DNA from 2 places in the Streptomyces sp. NPDC006335 genome. Region 2 is predicted to be linked to the other one. Evidence: riboswitches for the same ligand, from Rfam matches in the RefSeq annotation. Region 2 holds a riboswitch; the other holds the start of a gene.

Region 1 (3,399 bases), on a different contig from region 2:
CCTGGTACGCGGGCCACGGCTACGCCTCCGTCCGCGTCGACGTGCGCGGGCACGGCAACAGCGGGGGCGTGCCGGGCGACGCGCACTCGGCGACCGAGATCGCCGACGGGGTCGAGGTCGTCCACTGGCTGGCCGCGCAGCCCTGGTGCGACGGCCGGGTCGGCATGTTCGGCATCGCCGGGGGCGGCTTCGACTCCCTCCGGATCGCGGCCCTCGCACCCGAACCGCTCAAGGCGGTCGTCACCGTCTGCGCCACCGACGACCGCTACGACAACGACGCGCACTACACGGGAGGATCCGTCCTCGCGGTGGGCATGCACGCCTGGGCCGCGACGATGCTCGCCTCCGCCTGCCTCCCGCCCGATCCGCTCCATCTCGGCGACGCCTGGCGGGAGATGTGGCTGACGCGGCTGGAAGCCGTCGCCCCGTTCCTCCACACCTGGCTCGACCACCAGACGCGCGACGACTACTGGCGGCACGGCAGCGTCCGCGAGGGCCACGGCACGATCGGCGCGGCCGTCCTCGCGGTGGGCGGCTGGCACGACCCGTACCGCGACACGGTCCTGCGGCTGGTCGAGAACCTCCCGGCCGACCGCGTGCGGGGGATCGTCGGCCCTTGGTCCCACCAGTACCCGGACCGCGGCCTGCCGCCCGGCCCGGCGATCGGCTTCCTCCAGGAGACCCTGCGCTGGTGGGACCAGCACCTCAAGGGCGTCGACACCGGCGTCATGCGCGAACCCCTCCTGAGGGCGTACGTCAGCGACTCCCACCCCCCGGCCACGGTCCACGACACCCTGCCCGGCCGCTGGGTCGGCGAGCCGGCCTGGCCCTCCCCGCACGTGACGACGGTGGCGTACGGCCTCCAGGGCGCCCCCGTCCTGGTCCGCTCCCCACAGCACACGGGCGTGGACGCCGGCCGTTTCGTTCCTTCCGGCAACGACGCCGACCTGCCGCCGGACCAGCGGGAGGAGGACGCCCGTTCGGCCTGCTTCGAGTTCGCGGTGGGTGAGGAGACCTGGGTGCTGGGGCGGCCGCGGGTGCGGCTCCGGGTGACCTCGGAGGTGTCGCGCGGGCAGGTGGTCGCCCGCCTCTGCGATGTCGCCCCGGACGGGTCGTCGACGCTCGTCACGCGGGGCGTGCTGAATCTGTCGGCCCGTCACGGGCCGGACCGGGCGGTGCCCTGGGAGCCGGGGGCCACCCAGGAGCTGGCCTTCGAGCTGAACGGCGCCGGGCACGCCTTCCCGCCCGGCCACCGCATCCGGCTCGCCGTCTCCTCGGCGTACTGGCCGTGGGTCTGGCCGCAGCCCGGGTCGCAGGCGGGCTTCACCCTGGAGCCTGCGGGGAGCTTCCTCGAACTGCCGGTACGCGCGCGTGAGGCGGACTCGGACATCGCCTTCGAGGAGCCGGAGCAGTCCGGGCCGCTCGGGGTCGACCGCGCCGTGGCCGCTGATGGATGGAGCCCCGCCACCCTGGACGAACCCCGCCCCGAGCGGCTGGTCGTCCGTGACGTGGCCAAGGGCGAGTGGCGTCTGGAGGTCGACCCCCGGTACGGCGGCACGCGCGTGTACCCCGACGGGCTGGAGTGCGCCGAGGACGTGCTGGAGACGTACACGATCGACGAGAAGGACCCCCTGTCCGCCCGCATCCGCTCGGACTGGTCGGTCCGGCTGCACCGCCCCGAGCTCGCCTGGGACGCGACCGTCCGGACCCGTTCGGAGATCACCTGTGACGGCACGGACTTCGTCACCTCCGACGAGGTCGTGTGCACCGACGGCGGCGAGGTGGTCTTCCACCGGACGTGGGAGAAGCGGATCCCACGAACGGCCGGTTGAACATGAGTTGAGCCTTCTTGACCGTTTTACACCTCTTGCGCTCGGCTGTGACTTGGCCCACTCAGGCGTACGGATCGGCGGCTTTCCGGAATCCATCGATCCGCCTTTTCCCGCGCGCGAGTTGAGGCTTGGCGAACGCAAAGGATCAAGCACCCCAAATGCCTCTTACCAAGGTCAATAGGCACGCCATGTGAATTCGCCACTTGTTCCGGACATGTGCTCTCGCATACGTTCCCGGCCTGTCGGGCGGACGCCGAATCCTGCCACCGCCCGTACACCCACCGAGAACCACGGCAGGAGCGGGGGAACCAGGTAAGTCGCCGGAACGGTCGTCTTCGGACATACCGGTACGGCTTGGGGTGAAGTCACGCCTTTCGTGGGCGTGGCCGGGCATCTCCCGCCCGAACCCGACAGCTCACCTCGCAGGCGACGGAGAGGAACTTCGCCATGCCCGCTGCCGCTCAGCACCGCCGCACCCGCACCAGCCGTCTCGCCCGCAGGCTCGCCGTCGTCGGCACCGGAGCCGCCGTCCTCGCCCTCCCGCTCCTCGGCGCGACCAGCGCGTCCGCGGCCACCCCGCCCCTTCAGACCGCGACCACGCTGGGCTACCCCAACACCCTCGACGGCTGGATCCGGGCCTCCCTCGCCGTCATGGCGGAGCACGGGATCCCCGGTTCCTACGACGGGATCTACCGCAACGTCATCCGCGAGTCCTCCGGCAACCCCTACGCCATCAACCTCTGGGACTCCAACGCGGCCGCCGGCACGCCCTCCAAGGGCCTGCTCCAGGTGATCGACCCGACCTTCAACGCGTACCACGTGGCCAACACCTCGTGGGACCCGTACGACCCGGTGGCGAACATCACCGCGGCCTGCAACTACGCGGCCCAGCGGTACGGGTCCATCGACAACGTGTTCGGCGCGTACTAGGAACTACCCCCGCGCGAAAAGTCCTTCGAGGACGACGGCGATGCCGTCGTCCTCGTTCGACAGGGTCACCTCGTCGGCCACGGCCTTGAGTTCGGGGTGGGCGTTGGCCATCGCCACCCCGCGGGCCGCCCAGTCGAACATGGGGATGTCGTTGGGCATGTCCCCGAACGCGATCGTCACCTCGGGCCCCAGGCCCAGGTGTTCGGCGGCCAGCGCGAGGCCGGTCGCCTTGGTGACGCCGCATGGCTGGAGTTCGACGGTCCCGGGCCCCGACATGGTGACCGTCGCCAGTGAGCCCACCACCGACCGTGCCGTGACCGCCAACTCGTCGTCGGACAGGTAGGGGTGGCGCAGCAGCACCTTGCTGATCGGCTCGCACCACAGGTCGTCGCGTCGGTCGACCCGCACGGCGGGCAGGGTCGGATGGGGCATCAGATAGCCCGGCTCGATGAGCGTGAGCCCGTCGACACCGTCCTGGTCCACGGCCGCGTACACCTGCCCGACCTCGGCCTCGATCTTGCCGAGCGCGGTCTCGGCCAGCTCCCGGTCCAGGGTCACCGACCAGAGCAGACGGTCCGCGCCGGCGTCGTACACCTGCGCGCCCTGTCCGCACACCGCGAGCCCCGTGCTGCCGAGG
Region 2 (3,399 bases):
GGCGCAACTGCCCGACGCGCGTGTGCAGATCACCGGCGGCGCCGGATACGACGACTCGGGTCTGCTCCTGCTGGCGGCCGGGGAGTCCTTCACGACCCCCCTCTTCGCCGGTCTCTGGAGCGACGGCGGCTACGGCGGCGCGAGCCGCGCCTGGCACGCCTACCAGCGGGCGTACGTCATCCCGGACGCGGACCAGGACAGGCCCGTGCTGTTCAACTCCTGGGAGGCCACCAACTTCGACATCTCCGAGGAGCAGCAGGGCACCCTCGCCCGGCGGGCCGCGGCCATCGGTGTCGAGCTGTTCGTGGTGGACGACGGCTGGTTCGGCGCCCGGACCAGCGACCGGGCCGGGCTCGGCGACTGGACGCCCAACCCCGACCGCTTCCCGTCCGGCCTCAAGCCGCTCGCCGACTACGTGCGCGCGCTCGGCATGCAGTTCGGCATCTGGGTCGAGCCGGAGATGATCAACCCGGACAGCGAGCTGTACCGCGCCCACCCGGACTGGGTGCAGTACCAGACAGGGCGAAAGCGGACGGAGTTCCGCAACCAGCTCGTGCTGAACCTCGCGCGCGAGGACGTCCAGGAGTACTTGTGGGAGCAGCTCGACACTTTGCTCTCCTCGGCCCCGATCGACTATGTGAAGTGGGACTTCAACCGCTGCTTCACGGACGCGGGCTGGCCCGGTGAGCCCTACCCGCAGCGCCTGTGGGTCGACCATGTGCGCGGCTTCTACGCCCTCCTGGACCGGTTGCGGGCGGCTCACCCGGGTGTGGCCTTCGAGTCCTGCTCCGGGGGCGGTGGCCGGATCGACCTCGGGGTGCTGAGCCGTACCGACCAGGTGTGGACCTCGGACAACACCGACCCGCTCGACCGGCTCGCCATCCAGCACGGCTTCAGCCAGATCCATCCCGCGCGGGTGATGGCCGCCTGGGTCACCGACAGTCCCAACACCCAGCTCAACGACCGGGTGAGTTCTCTTCGGTTCCGGTTCGTGAGCGCGATGGCCGGCGTGCTCGGAGTCGGCGGCGACCTCGCGGAGTGGACCGAGGAGGAGCTGGCCGAAGCCGGTCGGTGGGTGAACCTCTACAAGGAGATCCGCCCCGTGGTGCAGCGCGGCGACCTCTACCGGCTGCGGCCTCCGCGGGGTGGGCTGAGCGCGGTGCAGTACGTCCTCGGGGACGAGACCGTCGTTCTCGCCTGGCTCCAGGCGCAGAAGTACGGCGAGTCGGTCCCCTCGCTGCGGCTGCGCGGACTTGACCCGACAGCAACGTACGAATGCCGTGAAACGGGCGAAGTGCACCGAGGGGGCGTACTGCTGCATCACGGACTTCGTACCGGCTTGCGCGGCGACTTCGATGCCACGGTTATCCGCCTGCGTCGCATCTAGGGCTTCTGTCCGAATTAATGGCTTCCTTCCAACTCCGCCCAAGATGAGGGTTCCTGTGAATTCGTGACGTGAGGAGCGTCATACCCGTGACCGTGTGTCGCCCGTCATGTTCACGTAATTCGCAGGTTTGGCAAGGGGATTTGTGTGGGGGAAGGGCGTCCGATTCACGCAGCGTGACCGGCAATTCTCATTAGGGATCAACAAAAACGCATACCCGCGCAACCTCTCACTTGTCCCTTTGCGTCTTGCTCGTTTACGTTCGCCACCGATCCGGTCGGACGCCCAATCCTGCCGCCGAACGGATTCCCCACACTCACTCACCCGTGCACGGCAGGAGCGGGGGACCCACAGGTATCAACGCCTGTTTCGGTTCCCGGAACAGGCTTGGGGTTAAGTCGCGTCTCGGCGCGGCCGGGCATCTCCAGCTCGCACCCGACAGCTCACCTCGCAGGCGCCGGAGAGGAATTCGCCATGCCCGCGAAGGGTAAGCACCGCCGTCCGAAGTCCCAGCGCTTCACCCGCTCGATCGCCGTCGCCGGAACCGGGGGTGCCGCGCTCGCCCTCCCGCTCATGGGGGCCACCGGCGCGCACGCCGCCACTTCCCAGTCCGTGTCGGAAAAAGCGGTTCAGTCGCTTCCGGTCACGCAGAAGTCCGCCGAGAAGTCCGCTGAAAAGACGGCTGCGAAGAAGAACTCCGCGAAGACCCCGACCGTACGCACCTATTCGGTGCGGGTCGGCGACTATCTCTCGAAGATCGCCGACGAACAGCACGTCAGCGGTGGCTGGAAGAAGCTCTACGCCGACAACCGTGAGGTCGTCGGCGACGACCCGTCGTTGATCCACCCGGGTCTGAAGCTCACGATCGGCAAGAAGGCCAAGGCGAGCACGGCGAAGACCCAGTCCTCGGCGCCGTCCTCGGCGAAGGCCGAGAAGACGGAGTCGAAGAAGTCGTCCTCGAAGCCGGCGACCGCCACCCAGAGCTCCGACACCGCCGGCTCCAGCGGCTACACCCTCCCGGTCAGCGGCGCCACCGTCGGCACCGGGTACCGCGTCGCGGGCAGCATGTGGTCCAGCGGCTACCACACCGGCGTCGACTTCGTCGTCCCGACCGGCACCTCCCTCAAGGCCGTGGCCGCGGGCACGGTCGTCTCCGCGGGCTGGGGCGGCGCCTACGGCAACCAGGTCGTCATCAAGCTGAACGACGGCTACTACGCCCAGTACGCCCACCTGTCCCAGCTCTCCGTGTCGGCCGGTCAGACCGTGACCGAGGGCCAGCAGATCGGCCTCTCCGGCGCAACCGGCAATGTGACCGGCCCGCACCTGCACTTCGAGATCCGCACCACGCCGGACTACGGCTCCGACGTGGACCCGGTCGCCTACCTCCGCTCGAAGGGCGTCGCCGTCGGCTGACGATGCCTCCCTGTGCCACCGAAGGCCGGACCCCGATCCCCGGGTCCGGCCTTCGGTGTTTTCTCGGAAGCCTTGAGAAGCCCACAGAAGCCTTTTGAGAAGCCTTCAGAAGCCTGAGAAGTCTTCAGAAGGGCTTCAGAAGCCTTCCGGAGTCTTTTCAGGAGCGGGAGGCCGACCGTGCTTGTCGGCGCCCGCATGGTCACTTCGTGGCGTTCTTGTGGCAGGCGCGCCCGAGGCGTCGACAGGTGGGGGAGGGGCGCGGCAGAGTGAACTCCGTTGCTGTGCAAGCGCTTTCTAACGGCTTCGGAGTTCATCCCCTTCCCGGAAGGAACCGTCCCCCATGACGACCACGCGCAGAGCCTTCGGGGCTCTCGCCGCCGGCGCCGCCCTGGGCGCCCTCGCCCCCGCGGCCACCGCGAGCGCCTCCCCCCGCCACCGCCGCCTCGTCGCTCACGACGACTTCCGCCACGGTCTGGGCCGTTGGGCCGTCGAACTGGAGCAGGGCGGCACGGTCACCGCACGGCGCGGGGTCCTGGAGGTCGACGTGCCGGCCGGTGCGACGATCTGGTTCCGGCAGCCGCTCGAAGGGCCGTACGTCCTGG

What was found. Region 2 has a riboswitch for cyclic di-AMP ahead of ABZ098_RS14280 (peptidoglycan DD-metalloendopeptidase family protein). Riboswitches for the same ligand answer to the same signal wherever they lie in the genome.
Region 1: it holds a riboswitch for cyclic di-AMP, as region 2 does, so the genes downstream of both, ABZ098_RS06590 (transglycosylase SLT domain-containing protein) here and ABZ098_RS14280 (peptidoglycan DD-metalloendopeptidase family protein) in region 2, are expected to answer to the same signal.

The regions. Positions count from the first base shown of each region.
Region 1 covers NZ_JBEXQX010000002.1:158,037-161,435, reverse strand. The annotation lists gene ABZ098_RS06595 (CocE/NonD family hydrolase) at 1-1,832, shown strand, start outside; cyclic di-AMP (ydaO/yuaA leader) riboswitch at 2,074-2,274, shown strand; gene ABZ098_RS06590 (transglycosylase SLT domain-containing protein) at 2,280-2,762, shown strand; gene ABZ098_RS06585 (HAD family hydrolase) at 2,766-3,399, opposite strand, start outside.
Region 2 covers NZ_JBEXQX010000004.1:99,998-103,396, forward strand. The annotation lists gene ABZ098_RS14275 (alpha-galactosidase) at 1-1,387, shown strand, start outside; cyclic di-AMP (ydaO/yuaA leader) riboswitch at 1,696-1,854, shown strand; gene ABZ098_RS14280 (peptidoglycan DD-metalloendopeptidase family protein) at 1,859-2,797, shown strand; gene ABZ098_RS14285 (DUF6250 domain-containing protein) at 3,138-3,399, shown strand, end outside.